Regions from separate parts of the Hymenobacter antarcticus genome, predicted to be linked through region 2. Evidence: riboswitches for the same ligand, from Rfam matches in the RefSeq annotation. Region 2 holds a riboswitch; the other holds the start of a gene.
What was found. Region 2 has a riboswitch for cobalamin ahead of ABD819_RS12865 (acyl-CoA thioesterase). Riboswitches for the same ligand answer to the same signal wherever they lie in the genome.
Positions count from the first base shown of each region.

Region 1 (7,330 bases), on a different contig from region 2:
CGGCGAGCAGGTGGACGGGGTGTACTACTACTACCTCACCGACGCGAGTGGCAACAAAACCAAAGGGTGGGTTGAAGTTCGTCGCGGGCAATAGCCCGATTCGGAATACCCACAAAAAAGAGGGCCGCGAATTTCGCGGCCCTCTTTTTTGTGCGTTGCAAGCCGGGCCGGGGCCTGACTCGCGGGAGCGTGTACCCCGAATTTCCAATTCGGCCGCGGGAACGATACCCGAACAGCTCGTGCAGGCGGCCGAATTGGAAATTCAGGGTACACGTTCAGGCGGCCGAATTGGAAATTCGGGGTACACGTTTTAGCTCAGGTGATGGCGCTCGTTCTTCACGGCGTTCGTCACCGTCCAGACAATGGCGTGCCGGAAGGGATGCTGGCGCACGGCGCAGGCGGGCATGAGGCACAGCGAGCAGGCCGCAAACGTGCAGGGGTCGGCGTGCACGAACATCTCTACTTCCACCGCGAAGCGGGCCCGGATGAGCTCCTCAATGTCGTGCAGCTGGGTGTGCACCTCATCGAGGCTGAAGTAGTAGGGCATCTGCATGTGGCAGTCGATGTGCAGGTTGGAGCCGTAGCGCTGCACGCGCAGGTTGTGCACGTCAATCCAGGAGGGGCGGCGCTGGGCCTGCAGCTCAGCAATCACCTCGGCCACCACGGCGGTATCGGTTTCGTCCATCAGGCCCGACACGGCCCGGCGGAGCATGCGCCCGCCGTTCACCAGAATGAAGCCGCCCAGCAGCAGGGCCGCGCCCGCATCGAAACGCTCGATGCCGGTGGCCGCCACCAGCACCAGCGCCCCCGACGACACGATGGACGTGACCGCATCGATGTACAGGTGCTGCCCATCGCCCACCAGCGCCACCGATTTCAGGCGTTTGCCGGTGCGCACCAGCAGCAGGCCCACGCCCAGGTTCACCACGGCCGTGCTAGCCAGCAGGAGCACGCCCCAGTCGGGCCGGGCCACCGGGTGCGGGTGCAGCAGGCTCAGCGAGGCGCTATACAGAATAAAGACGCCGGCAATGAAAATCAGGGCCCCTTCGAAGCCGATGGACAGGTACTCCACCTTGCCGTGGCCGTACGGATGGTTTTCATCCTTGGGCAGGCTGGCCAGATACAGGCTGTACAGGGCGAAACCGCTGGTAAACACATTGATAATGCTTTCCAGCGCATCGGTGAGCACGGCCTGGGAGCGGGTGAGGTGGTAGGCGTAGAACTTAACGGCCACCAGCCCGATGCTCACCACGAGGGAAAGCAGGCCGAGGCGGTTCTTGAGTTGGGTAACGGTCATGCAGGCGGGTTTTCGGGGCAAAGGTCGGGCATGGCAAGCCGGGTCGGGCCCTTACGGCAGCCCCGGCCCGAAACCTTTTTGGGTCTCTCTGTTATTTGATGGTCCTGAAAATATCTCTCGGGCTAGTTGCTTTTGGCCAACCGCGGTGGCCGCACCGGCGAAAACCCGGCTTTTGCGTACAAGCGGCCATGAAACACTTTTTCGCCGGCTTATTTTCTGTTTTTTTTCTTACCCTCGATGCGGCGTGGGGCCAGGCCCCGGCCAAAACGTCTCCCTACGATTCGGCTCATTTCAACCTGTTCAAGCCGGTGCCGCGCAATCGCCTGCGCGAGCTGCAACCCGACCGCCCCGGCGTGACGGAAAGCCCCTTCACCGTCGATGCCGGGCACTTGCAGGTAGAGATGGATGCCCTGCGCCTCATCAACGGCGGTACGGGCAACGAGGACCGCACCCGGGAGCTGCACGCGGCCTACACCATGCTCAAGCTGGGCCTGAGCCGCCGCACCGATGTGCAGCTGGAAGCCCCGCTTTACACCGTGCTCAAGCAGCGCCCCAGCGGGGCCAGCGATTTTGAGGAACGCCACGCCGGCTTCGGCGACGTGACCCTGCGGGTGAAGCACAACTTCGTGGGCGACGACCATCTGGGCAGGTTTGCTCTGGCCATCATCGGCTACGCGCGGCTGCCCACCGGCGGCCCGGTGGGCGATGGCGCCGTCGAGTACGGCCTCGTGCTGCCGGTCGATGTGGAGCTGAGCGACAAGCTCAACCTCGAAGCTCAACTGCAATCCGAAGTAGCCTACGACCGGGAGCAGGACCAGCGCTACCTGAACATGGTGCCCTCCGTGGCCCTCGAATACGATTTTACCCGCAAGCTGGGCCTCATCACCGAGGCCGTGGCCCAGTGGAATACCCAGCAGCGCCGCTGGCAGTCCTCCGTGAACGTGGCCCCAATTATCAAGCTCAACGACAACCTGCAGCTGGATTTCGGTACCCACCTGGCCCTGAACCGGATTAGTGACCGGGAGTATTTCGTGGGCTTCACCGTACGCCGGTAGGTTCAGATAAGAGTTGAGAGTTAAAAGTTGAGAGTTACGTTATCTGTTGCCTAATCCTCAACTCTCAACTCTCAGCCCTCAACCCTTAACTCCCACCCCTTACCTTTGCCCTGCGATGGTGCCAACCCCCAATCGCGGGGCGCGGCTGAAAAGGGAATCCGGTTTAATGCCGGAGCTGTCCCCGCAACTGTACGCTTCATATCGGGGTGGGCCACACACGCCACTGTTTGCTGATTGATTATCAATCATCTAATGGGAAGGCGGCCCACCCGGCGGAGCAAGCCAGGAGACCTGCCAGCGCATTCATAGGTTCAGCATTCGCGGAGGACGGATGGAGAAAGAGAGCAGCGGCCGCCTTCGGGCAGCCGGTTTTTTCCTGTTTTTCGGCCTCGGCCCGGCAGCATTTTTCTTCTGAACAGGAGAGGAGCGCGGCGGGTTTTGAATCGAATTTTCTTTATCGAAAATTTGATTCGGATGCGTATTTTCGTTGTTGCCTGGGTGCCCGGGGCCTTTGCGCTGCTGGTGGCTGCGGGCCTGTGCCGGCCGGCCGCCGCCCAAACCCGGCCCGACACCCTCACCGGCCGCGTCCACCCGCTGGCCGAGGTGGCCGTGGTGGCCGAGCGCACCACCCGCTACGCCGTGGGCACCACCCGCTACGCCCTCGATTCGGCCGCGCTCAGCCAGTTTCGGGGCAGCTCGCTGGCCGAGGCACTGGCCGCCCGCACGCCCATCTACTTCAAGAACTACGGGTCGGGGCAGCTGGCTTCCATCAGCATTCGGGGCACGTCGGCGCGCCACACGGCGGTGCTCTGGAACGGGGTCAACATCAACTTTTCGTCGTTGGGCGAAGCCGATTTTTCGCTGCTGGCCGTGGGCGGCAACACGGAGGTAACGGTGCAGCCCGGCCCCGGCTCGGCCCTCTACGGCACGGGCGCGGTGGGCGGCGCGGTGCTGCTGAGCGGGCAGCCCCGCTTCGGCGCGGGCCTGCGGGGCAGCGTGCAGGCCAACGTGGGCAGCTTCGGGCTGGCCGCCGGCAGCGCCGAGGCCAGCTACGGCACTTCCCGGCTGGCTCTGCGCACCACCGCCCTCTACCGCACGGCTCAAAACGACTTTGTGCTGCCCGAGCGCTATACCGGCACGCCCGGCCTGCGCCAGCAAAACGCCGCCTTTCAGCAGTGGAATTTCACCCAGGATGTGCGCCTGCGCGTGGGGCAAAACGGCCAGCTTCTGGCCGCCGCCTGGCTCACCGGGGCCGACCGCCAGATTCAGGTGGGGCTGGGCATGGCCAACCGCCACGGCCGCGAGCTGGACCGCAGCACCCGCCTCCTCACCGAGTACCGCCACCGCCGGGGCCGCTACGAAGGCCTGGTGCGCGTGGCCTATGTGCAGGACGGCATTCGCTACGGCGACGATACGCTGGAACCCCAGGATTCGGACCTGCGCACCACCCAGGCTCAGACCGAGCACACGCTCGCCCTGGGCCCCCGCGCCAGCCTGCGCTTGGGGGCCGAGGCGCAGCACTTTGCCGCCACCGTGGACGGCTACGCCCGGCCCATTACCGAAAACCGGTTTGCCGCGTTTGCCCTGTTTCGGTACGACCCCCGGCCTGCTCTGCGCCTGAGCCTGAACCTGCGCCAGGCCGCCGTGCCCGACCAGCGCCCGCCCCTGGCCCCCGCGCTGGGCCTGGAGTGGGACCTGTTGCCCGAACCAATGGCCGACGCCAACGCGGCCACCAGCCGCCAGCTCACCTTCCGGGCCAGTGGGGCGCGCAGCTACCGGGCCGCCACCCTCAACGAGCGGTACTGGCCCACCGGCAACCCGTTTATTCTGCCCGAAACCGGCTGGGGCTACGAGGCCGGCCTGCGCTACGAAACCACGCCCACCGGCCCGGGCCGCTGGCGTACCGAGCTCACCGCCCACCGCCAGCTCGTGGATAATTGGGTGCAGTGGGTGCCCACGGCCATCGGGTTTTCGCCGCGCAACCTGCGGCTGGTGCTGGCGCAGGGCCTGGAGCTGAACACCCACCTGACGCGGCAGTGGCGGCAGTGGCAGGGCGCGGTGCGTGCCAGCTACGCCCTCACCGAGGCCCGCAAGCAGCAGGGCTACGCCGCCGATGCCGAGCCGGCGGGCAACCAGCTGGCCTACGTGCCCCGGCACGCCGCCACCGCCAGCGCCGAAGCCACCTGGCGCGGCCACTGGCTGCTGAGCGCGGGCACCAGCTTTAGCAGCTACCGCTATACCACGGCCGGGGCCGATGATTTTTTGCCGGCCTACTGGCTGACGCAGGCGGGGCTGGGCCGGCATTTCGACCACGGCGCGGCCCGCCTCACGCTGCTGGTGCAGGGCTACAACCTGGCCAATGCCCGCTACCAAACCTACCTCAACCGTGCCATGCCGCCCCGCTCCGTGCTCGTGAGCCTGCGACTGGCCCGGCGCTGATTTCCCCGATTTACACCAACCCTTTTTTGCCAAATACCCATTTTCCCAATGAAATACGCAATTCCCTCCTTTCGCCTGACGGCCACCGCGCTGGTGGCGCTGGCCCTGACCACCGCCTGCGACCCCGCCACCGAAATTGCCCCGATTCCCGCCGTCACGGTCACCAATTCGGTGTATGTGATTAACGAGGGCTCGACCAATGGGGCGGTGAGCCTCTACGACAAGGCCACCAAAATGGTGCAGGCCGACCGGTTTGCGGCGGCCAACAGCGGCCGTAAGCTGGGCCCCTTCCTGCAGTCGATGACCGTGGTGAACGACAACGGCTACCTCGTGGTCAACGGTGCGGATGAAGTTCAGGTAGTCAAAATGGCCGATTTTACGGCCGTAACCACCATCCGGGGGCTGTCGCAGCCGCGCTTCCTGGTAGCCGCCAGCGCCGACAAGGCCTACCTGACCGAGTGGCTGGGCGGTTTCCCCAACTACACCGGCCGGGTATCGGTGATTGACCTGAAAACCAACACCGTGACCAAGCAGATTGCGGTGGGCAGCGCCCCCGATGAGATGCTGCTGCTGGATGGCCGCCTCTACGTGACGGCCAGCTACGGCAATGCGCTCACCGTCATCAACACCACCACCGATGCGGTGGAAACGACCGTGGCCATGCCCGACGGCCCCAAAAACATTCTGCGCGACGGCAAAGGCAACATCTGGGTGCTGTGCAGCAAATACCTCGCGACCACCGATTACCTGGTCCGCTTTGCGCCTTCGGCTACGGCCGTGGGCCAGCAGGTGCGCATCGCCTTCCCCAGCTCCTACGTCAACGGGAACCTGCGCACCAACGCCGCCGGCTCAAAAATCTACGCTTCGCTGGGTAGCGGCACCTATGTGCTGGAGCCCACGGCTACGGCCCTGCCAGCCGCGCCGCTCATTCGCCGCAACTTCTACGGCCTGGGCATCGACCCGCAGGATAACACGATTTATGCCGGCACCGGCTTCACGGGCCGCGACAAGGTGATTCGCTACACCATGACCGGCGCGCCCATCGACTCCTTCAACGCCGTGGTGGGTCCGAACGGGTTTCTGTTCCGCTAACCCGGTTTTTTGATTTCGCCACTTTCCTTTCTGTAATCAAGTAAAAAGGCCCGTACCATGTTGGTGCGGGCCTTTTTGCTTGATGCTGGTTGCTCGGGTAATTGGAAGCGGCACCCGGAAAGGCACTCTTTCTATTAGTCGGCCAGGCCGTCGTGGTTGCGGTCTTTGGCGCTGCTGGCGGCTTTGTAGAGGTCTTTGCCGGTAACGTGGTGCGTGCTGTCGCGGGTGAGGCCGGCCGTGGCCGAGTCGCCACCGGCCACGCCGTCGGCAGCGGCGAGGCCTTTCTTGGTGTAGCCGCGCTCTACGTTGGTATCGCCTTCCTTGGTGCCGGAGCTGCAGGCGCTGAGCGAAACGGCCAGCGCGCAGGCCACGGTGAAGGGACGGAGGATGGAATTGAGGAACATGAAACGAAAGTAAGGGAGTTAATACGGTGCGAAGCTGCAAGGTAGAAAATTAACCTGCCGCCGTGCAACCGCAACTACCGGCCCGGAGTAAGGTTGTGACTGCGCCCCGCGCCATTTTCCTGATTCTTTTGTTACTGTTCCATGCCCAATACCATTTCTTCGCCCGTAGCCATGCCCACGCCGGCTTATTCCTACCCTGAGTTCCGGGCCCTGGTGGGCACTATGGCCGCCGAGCACCGCACCAGCGGCCCCGAGCAGTCGCCGGGCCTCATCCGCTACACTGCCCAGAACCTGACCCACCTCGACCGCGCCGCCGCCGTGCCGCTGCTGCCCGCGCTGGTCGAAACCCTTCAAAAGCTGCCCCAGCCCGAGCAGTGGCTGGTGCTGGGCGAGGCCTGGTGCGGCGACACGGCTCACACCCTGCCCATTCTGGCCAGCCTGGCGGCGCAGAGTGCCGGCCGCGTCACGCTGCACGTCGTGCTCCGCTCCGACCACCCCGCGCTGATGGCCGCCCACCAGACCGACGGCAAAAACAGCATCCCCAAGCTCGTCCGGCAGGCTGCCGAAACCGGGGCCAGCCTCGGCGACTGGGGCCCGCGCCCGGCCGCGGCCCAACTATTAGCTCATGAGTTGCACAACGATAAAACCCTGCATACAAACCAGGTAGTAAAAGGCATGAACGACTGGTACGAGGCCGACAACGGGCAGGCCGTGCAGCAGGAATTGCTAGCTTTACTGGGCTAGAATTGTGAGTGAGCCAAAAAATCCGTTATTTTCACCTCCCCGAATTTATTTTTTATGCCCTTGCCACTGCGCCTTCGCCTCCAAAAACACGCTGCTGCCTGGCCCTGGCGGCGGGTGGGCTGGTTGGCGGGCATCAGTCTGGCGCTGGCACTAATGCTGGTGGGGTACGTGTTTGGGGGGAGCGACCATTTTTTCGGCCGACTTTTTTCTGCCTTTCTCGTACTGTTCTGGCTGCTAGCCGTTACGTTCTTGGCCGTGGTTCCGTTCGTGACCTGGGCCACCGCGCATTGGTTCGGCCG
Region 1 covers NZ_BAABDI010000045.1:13,163-20,492, reverse strand. Annotated here, with positions in the region: gene ABD819_RS20370 (T9SS type B sorting domain-containing protein) at 1-94, shown strand, start outside; gene ABD819_RS20365 (cation diffusion facilitator family transporter) at 311-1,297, opposite strand; gene ABD819_RS20360 (transporter) at 1,486-2,352, shown strand; cobalamin riboswitch at 2,452-2,665, shown strand; gene ABD819_RS20355 (TonB-dependent receptor) at 2,827-4,791, shown strand; gene ABD819_RS20350 (DUF5074 domain-containing protein) at 4,840-5,883, shown strand; gene ABD819_RS20345 (hypothetical protein) at 6,018-6,287, opposite strand; gene ABD819_RS20340 (thioredoxin family protein) at 6,429-7,031, shown strand; gene ABD819_RS20335 (hypothetical protein) at 7,086-7,330, shown strand, end outside.
Region 1: linked by a shared signal. The riboswitch ahead of ABD819_RS20355 (TonB-dependent receptor) and the one ahead of ABD819_RS12865 (acyl-CoA thioesterase) in region 2 are both predicted to bind cobalamin.

Region 2 (7,330 bases):
CACCTACACCTACGGCAAGTTCAGCCTCACGCCCCGCGCCACGTACTTCGGCTCGGTAACGGCCTACGAGAAGCCGGCCAACATCGCCGCAGTGGCTGCCACGCCCACGACACCCGCCGTCCCCGGCCGCTACGTGAAGCACATCAGCCAGGAGTTTGGCGGCAAAACCATCTTTGACCTGGCCTTGGTGTACGCCCCGGCCCGGGTTGTTTCGATAACGCTGGGAGCCAACAACTTCACCAACGTGTATCCCGACAAGGTGGACGCCACCCGCTTCCTCAGCTACTCAAACGGCGAGATTCCCTACACCCGCAACGCGGCCCAGTTTGGCTTCAACGGCGCGTATTACTACACCAACGTGACGCTGACGTTTTAAGGGTAGGAGGGTAAGAGGGTGGGAGGGTAAGAGGGTGGGAGGGTAGGAGGGTAAAAGGGCCAGACTTTGTCTTTCTGCTTTTTCCTCCTACCCTCCTACCCCCCCATACCCTCCTACCCTCCTACCCCCCCATACCCTCCTACCCCCATACCCCCATACCCTCCTACCCCCATACCCTCCTACCCTCCTACCCACCCACCCTACTACCCTCTGAAAACCGCCTGATGACCAACCTGCTGCTGCTGCTTGCGTGCCTGGGCCTGGGGGCAGCGTTGCGTCGGTGGCGGCTGGTGCCCGCGGGGGCGCACAACGTGCTCAATCAGCTGCTGGTGACGGTATTTCTGCCGGCCCTTACGTTTCTGCATCTGGCCGAGGCGCGGCTCGACCAGCGCTTTTTGCTGCCTATGCTCATGCCGTGGCTGATTTTTGGGGCCGGATGGGTATTTTTCACCGTGGTGGGGCGGCGGCTGGCGCTGCCCCGCGGCACGGTGGGAGCCCTGATTCTGACGGGCGGCATCAGCAGCATTTCGTTCGTCGGCTTTCCCATTTTTGAGCTGCTGTATGGCAAAGCCGGGCTGGAAATGGGCATTGTGATGAGCCTGGCCGGCTCGATACTGATAAGCGTTACGCTGGGCGTGGTGGTGGGCTCGTGGTACGGCGCGGGCGAGCCCTCCTGGCGAACCATGGCCACCAACATGGTCCGGTTTCCGCCTTTTCTGGCCTTCGTGCTGGCGGGGCTGGCCCACGCGGCCGGCTACCACCACCCGGCCCTGGTGCGCGGCGTACTCGAAAAGCTCAGCGCCCCGTTTCCGGTCATCGCCCTGCTCTCGGTAGGCCTGCAAATGCAGCTGACCGTGCCCCGGGCCCAAACCCGGCTGCTCGGCCTGGGGCTGGCCTACAAGCTGGTATTGGCCCCGCTGCTGGTGTGGGCGGTGTACCGCGGCCTGGCCCAGCAACACGGCCCGGCCGTGAATCTGTGCGTACTTGGGGCCGCCATTGGTCCGATGAACACGGCTGCCGTCGTGGCCGACCGCTACGGCCTCGACCCACCCCTGGCCGCCCAGATGGTCGGCCTGGGCATTCCGCTTTCGCTGCCGCTGCTGGCCCTGCTGGGCTGGTGGCTCACGAGTTAATAATCCCTCCACCCCGCCGTCATGAACTTGAAAAAAATCACCCATAACCTTACCCTGTGGGTGCTGCTGGCCATTGTGGCCGGGGCGCTGCTGGGCCACTTCCGGCCCGCCACCGCCGTGCAGATGGAACCGCTGGGCAAGCAGTTTATCAATGTGGTGAAGCTGTTTATCAACCCCATTATTTTCCTCACCATCACGCTCGGCATCAGCACGATGGGGGATTTGAAGAAGGTGGGGCGCATTGGCGGCAAGGCGCTGCTGTATTTTGAAGTGGTGACCACGCTGGCGCTGCTGATTGGGGTGGCGGTGGCGGCGGTGGTGCGGCCCGGCGATGGCGTGGCCGTGGGCAAGCTCAGCACTGATAAAGTGGGCGAGTTCACCAAGCGGGCAGGCGAGTTTTCGTGGGGCCATTTCCTGGCCGACAACCTCACGCTGCAGGTGCTCATCGTGGCCATTGTGCTGGGCATTGTGCTCAGCAAGTACGCGGGCCGCAAGCCTATCATTCACTTTCTGAAGGAAGCCTCGAAGTACGTGTTCCGGGGCTTGCACTGGGTGATGCTGCTGGCGCCCATCGGGGCGTTTGGCGGCATGGCTTTCACCATTGGCAAGTACGGCATCGCCACGCTGCTGCCGCTGGGCAAGCTCATGGTGACGGTGTATCTGACGATGGCCGTATTCGTCTTTTTGATTCTGGGCAGCATCCTGCGCTACTGCAACATCGGGATGTGGTCGTTTCTCAAGTACATCAAGGCCGAGCTGCTGATTGTGCTGGGCACTTCCTCTTCCGAAGCCGGCCTGCCCGGCCTCATGGAAAAGCTGGAGCGCATGGGCTGCGCCCAGCCGGTGGTAGGGCTGGTGGTACCCACGGGCTATTCGTTTAACCTCGACGGCACGACTATTTACCTTTCGCTCTCGACGCTGTTTTTGGCCCAGGTGTTTCACATCGAATTATCCGGAGCCCAGATTTTAACGATGATGGGCATTCTTATGGTGACCAGCAAGGGGGCGGCCGGGGTGGCGGGCAGCGGCTTTGTGGTGCTGGCCAGCACCCTCACGGCCATGAAGGTGATTCCGGTAGAAGGTTTGGCCCTGCTGCTGGGTGTCGACCGGTTTATGTCGGAAGCCCGCTCCATCACCAACTTCATCGGCAATGGCGTGGCCACCATCTTCCTGGCCCACAACGAGGGTGCCCTCGACCACGAGCAGGCCGTGGAGGCGCTGGGCAAGCGCATGAAGCCGCTGCGTTTCCGCAAAGACTACACCAGCGGCGAGTACCTGGGCCAGGTAGCCGAACAGGCCAGCGAAACGGCCCGCCTGCTGGAGAACAAACGACAAACACCTTAAGAACAACCGCCGATTATGTCCGAGCAGGAAAAGGTTGTCATCAAAATTAGTCTTCCATAATTGCCGAGGCCAAAAACAGATTGCGCGACGAAGAGCAGCAACTTCCCCGACCTTCGCCCCGTGGAACCAAAGACGCTGCTCCAAACCGAACCCCGCCCCGGCCCGCCGGCCCGCCCCGCCATCCGCTTCGACCGCAACGAAGTGGCCGGTGCGTTTGGCGACCTGGGTACCGACTTGCCGCTGCTCATCGGCGTCATCGCCGCCTCGGGCGTGGACAGCGCCGGGGTGCTCATTATGTTCGGGCTGATGCAGGTGTTCTCGGGGCTGTGGTACCGGATGCCCATGCCCGTGCAGCCGCTCAAGGCCTTCGCGGCGCTGGTTATTGCCCAGAAGATTCCCGGCCGCGTGATTTTCGGGGGCGGGCTGGCCATTGGCATCAGCATGTTTTTCCTGTCGATAACCGGGCTGATTGATGGGCTGGCGCGGCTGGTGCCCAAGCCAGTGGTGCGCGGCATTCAGTTCGGGCTGGCCCTGCAGCTGGCCACGCTGGCCCTCACCAAGTACGTGGGCTCGGACGGGGCGGCGGGCTACGCGCTGGCGGCGGCGGCCTTCACCGTCACGGTGCTGCTGTTTGGCAACCGGCGCTGGCCGGCGGCGCTCATCGTCATTGCCCTGGGCGTGGCCTACGCGCTGATATTCAAGCTCGATTTGGCCACGGCCCAGCGGGCGGCGGGCCTGCACCTGCCCACGTGGCACCTGCCCCAAACGGCCGACATCCTCACCGGGGCCGTGCTGCTGGCGCTGCCCCAGATTCCGCTGTCGCTCGGCAATTCCATTCTGGCCACCCGGCAGGTGGTGCACGACCATTTCCCCGACCGTCCGCTCAGCGTCCGCCAAATCAGCTTCACCTACGCGCTGATGAACCTGGTGAACCCGTTTCTGGGTGGCTTTCCGGTGTGCCACGGCTCGGGCGGTTTGGTGGGGCACTACGCGTTTGGGGCGCGCACGGGTGGCTCGGCGGTCATCTACGGCGGCATTTTCCTGGTGATGGGCCTGTTTTTCAGCCAGGGCTTTGCCGAGGTGGTCCAGATTTTTCCGCTGCCGGTGCTGGGCGTGCTGCTGCTGTTCGAGGCGCTGTCGCTGGCCACGCTGCTGCGCGACATCAGCGGGCAGCGGCCCAATTTGCTGGTGACGCTGCTGGTAGGCCTGCTCTGCGCCGGCCTGCCGTATGGCTACCTCGTGGGCCTGCTGGTGGGCACGGCCGTGTACTACGCCATGCAGCGCGGCTGGGTAGGGCTGGGGAAGTTTTAGCTGTCGGTTGCTCGTTGTCAGTTGTCAGTGATGTTCCAGAATATCCAATTGAGCCTGACAACTAACAACGAGCACCTGACAATTACTCCAATATCCGCACAGGCCGCTTGTGCTCGTCGACCGCGACGAACGTGAACAGGCCCGTGACGGCCTTGTGGCGGTCGTCGGAGTACATCTGCTCCACGAATAGCTCGACGCGCACCTTCAGGCTGGTTTTCCCGACGTGCTCGATGCTGGCGACCAGCTCGACCAGAGAACCGCCGGGAATGGGGTGCGTGAAATCGACCCGCTCGGAAGACACGGTTACCATTTTCAGGCGCGAAAACCGGGTGGCGGCGATGAAAGCCACCTCGTCCATGAGCATGAGCGTGGTGCCGCCGAACAGGGTATCGTAGTGGTTGGTGGTGTTGGGAAATACGGCTTTGAAGATGCGCGTTTCGGCGCGGGCAATGCGGTCGGCAAGAAGCATGAACTGGGGGTTAAAAAAGGCGATAACGGGCCTTCGCCTGATTTCAAGCCCCGTTTTCAGCAGCCAACCACCGGCCGCGCCACACCCCGGCCGCGCCCAGGGCGCGGCGGCACGGCACCGCCGATGCCAGCCCCAAAGCGCGAGGGCAGCATCACTCGGCGGCCGGCAGGTCTCCTGACTTATTTCGGGCGGCCCCGCCCTTCTCAGTCCGCTGGGGCGGGCCAATGGGCATAAATGGGGCGGCCTGTTCCGACCTGTTCAGGCCGGGAAACTCACAGTAGCGCGTCTGTTCGGGAGTTGCACCCGATTCCCTTTTAATTCCCGTCGGAGCCGAAGCTCTGGCCGGAAACCGTCCGCTGATTGAAGGAAATCAAACCGAGAACCAACGGGGCGAAGGTACGGGTGCGGGGCGGGTTGCGGCTTAGGGAACAAAACAGGAACGTCATGCTGAGCTTGCCGAAGCATCTCTACCGCGAGCGTAAATAATTACTACTGGGGTAGAGATGCTTCGGCTTCGCTCAGCATGACGGGCTACTTTCATCGTTCCAAGCTCTATCCAGATTACAGCAGCGAGCGAATCCAGCCCCCATCGACCGGCACCGACGTGCCGGTGATGTAGCTGGCCCGCTCCGAGCACAGAAACGCCGCCAGCGCCGCAAACTCTCGCGGCTCGCCCAAGCGGCGCATCGGGATTTCGGCTTCCCAGCGGGCCGTGGCATCGGCAGCGGAAATACCTTCCCGCGCGGCGGCGGCTTCGGCCAGGCTCACCACCCGCTCGGTGCGGGTGTAGCCGGGCAGGATGTTGTTGACGGTGATGCCGAACGGGGCCACCTCGGTAGCCAGCGTGCGGGCCATGCCCGTCACGGCCGCCCGCAGGCTGTTGGACAGCATCAGGTTGGCCACCGGCTGCTTCACCGAGATGGACGTGATGTTGAGGATGCGGCCCCAGCCTCGTTCTTTCATGCCGGGCAGCACGGCGCGGGTCAGCTCCACCACGCTGGTGAGGAGCAGCTGGGTGGCGGCCTGCCAGACTTCGGGGCTCAAGGCGTCGAAGGTGCCGGCGGGCGGGCCGCCGGCGTTGGTTACCAGAATATCGACGCGGCCGAACCGGGCAAAGGCGGCCTGCACTACGCGGGCCACGTCGGCGGGCTCGGCCACATTGGCGGCAATGCCCAGCACGGGCACCCCGTGGGCTTTTTCGATGGCAGCGCAGGTGGCCTGCAGCTCGTCGTTGCCACGGGCGCACAGCACCAGCGACGCGCCCTCGGCGGCCAGCTCTTCGGCCACGGCGCGGCCCAGGCCCTTGCTGGCAGCGGCTACCAGGGCTATTTTTCCGTTCAGTCCGAGGTTCATGGGGCTATTTCTGGCGCAGGTAATCGTCCGATTTGTCGAGCCAGTCCTGGCGGGGCGGGCTGAAAATGTCCACGTCGAGCGTGTCTTCCAGCGCCTCGGCCATGTGCGGCACGTTGGACGGAATGTGCAGCACCTCGCCCGCCCGCACGATGATTTCCTCGCCATCTTCCGCACCGATGTGAAAGCGCAGGGCTCCCTCGAGGATGTAGGTAATCTGTTCGTTTTCGTGGTGATGCAGCGGCACGACGCAGCCTTTTTTGAGGTAGACGTGGGCCAGCATCATTTTATCGCCGGTGATGAGGCGACGCGAAAGCTGGTCCGACAGCTGCTCTTTGGGCATATCGTCCCAGGCGTATTTGGTTACTTGGCGGGCGGTTTCCATTGGGAGTTTTGGGGTTGGATGGGGTTTTATTGAACCAGAACGGTCATGCTGAGCGCAGCCGAAGCATCTCTACCCCAATACTAACTTAAATGTTAGGATTAGGGCGCGGTAGAGATGCTTCACTGCGTTCAGCATGACCGTTCTTTTTTCCGTTAACCTCCTTCAATTTCCCTTTCCTCAGCAGCTACACCCGCACCCGGCTGGCCACCGCCGACACGCACAGGCCCATCAGGGCAATGAGCGCGAACGACACCCGCAGGCTGGTAGCCCCGGCCACGAAACCAATGACCGGCGGCCCCAGCAAAAACCCAAAGAAGCCGATAGTCGAAACCGAAGCCAGTGCCATACCGGCCGACATCCGCGTCGACTTGCCCGCCGCCGAGTACACCAGCGGCACTACCGCCGACGTTCCAAAGCCCACCAGCAGAAACCCCAGCAGCGCCGTGCCCAGCGTGGGCAGCAGCACCGCAATCAGCAAGCCCGTGGCCGTGAGCAGCCCGCTGAGCTGGATAACGCGCCGGGCTCCCAGCCGGCCCGCCAGCCAGTCGGCCCCGAAGCGGCCCAGCGCCATGGTACTCATAAACGCCGTGTAGCCCGCGCCCACCCAGTCTTTATCAGCTTGAATAACCTTCTTGAAATACACCCCGCTCCAGTCGAACATCGCGCCCTCGCAGATGAGCGCGCAGAAGGCAATGGCCCCCAGCCCCAGCAGCTCCTTGTCGGGCTTCACGAAGATGGGCTGGTCGGGGTCCACGCCCGAATCTTCGCGCACCATGGAGCCGGCGCTCACCGCCAGCCCGGCCAGAATAAACACCGCGATAAAGACGAAATGCACGCCCGGCGGCACCGCGTGCCCAATCATAAACGAGCCCACGGCCGCCGCCACGAACCCGGCCAGGCTCCACAGCCCATGAAAAGAGGCCATAATGGGCTTGTGCTTGTACAGCCGCTCCACGCCCACG
Region 2 covers NZ_BAABDI010000017.1:35,756-43,085, forward strand. Annotated here, with positions in the region: gene ABD819_RS12845 (TonB-dependent receptor domain-containing protein) at 1-376, shown strand, start outside; gene ABD819_RS12850 (AEC family transporter) at 601-1,509, shown strand; gene ABD819_RS12855 (cation:dicarboxylate symporter family transporter) at 1,537-2,853, shown strand; gene ABD819_RS12860 (putative sulfate/molybdate transporter) at 2,974-4,164, shown strand; gene ABD819_RS12865 (acyl-CoA thioesterase) at 4,247-4,633, opposite strand; cobalamin riboswitch at 4,781-5,002, opposite strand; gene ABD819_RS12870 (SDR family oxidoreductase) at 5,195-5,986, opposite strand; gene ABD819_RS12875 (cupin domain-containing protein) at 5,991-6,368, opposite strand; gene ABD819_RS12880 (MFS transporter) at 6,553-7,293, opposite strand; gene ABD819_RS12885 (MFS transporter) at 7,227-7,330, opposite strand, start outside.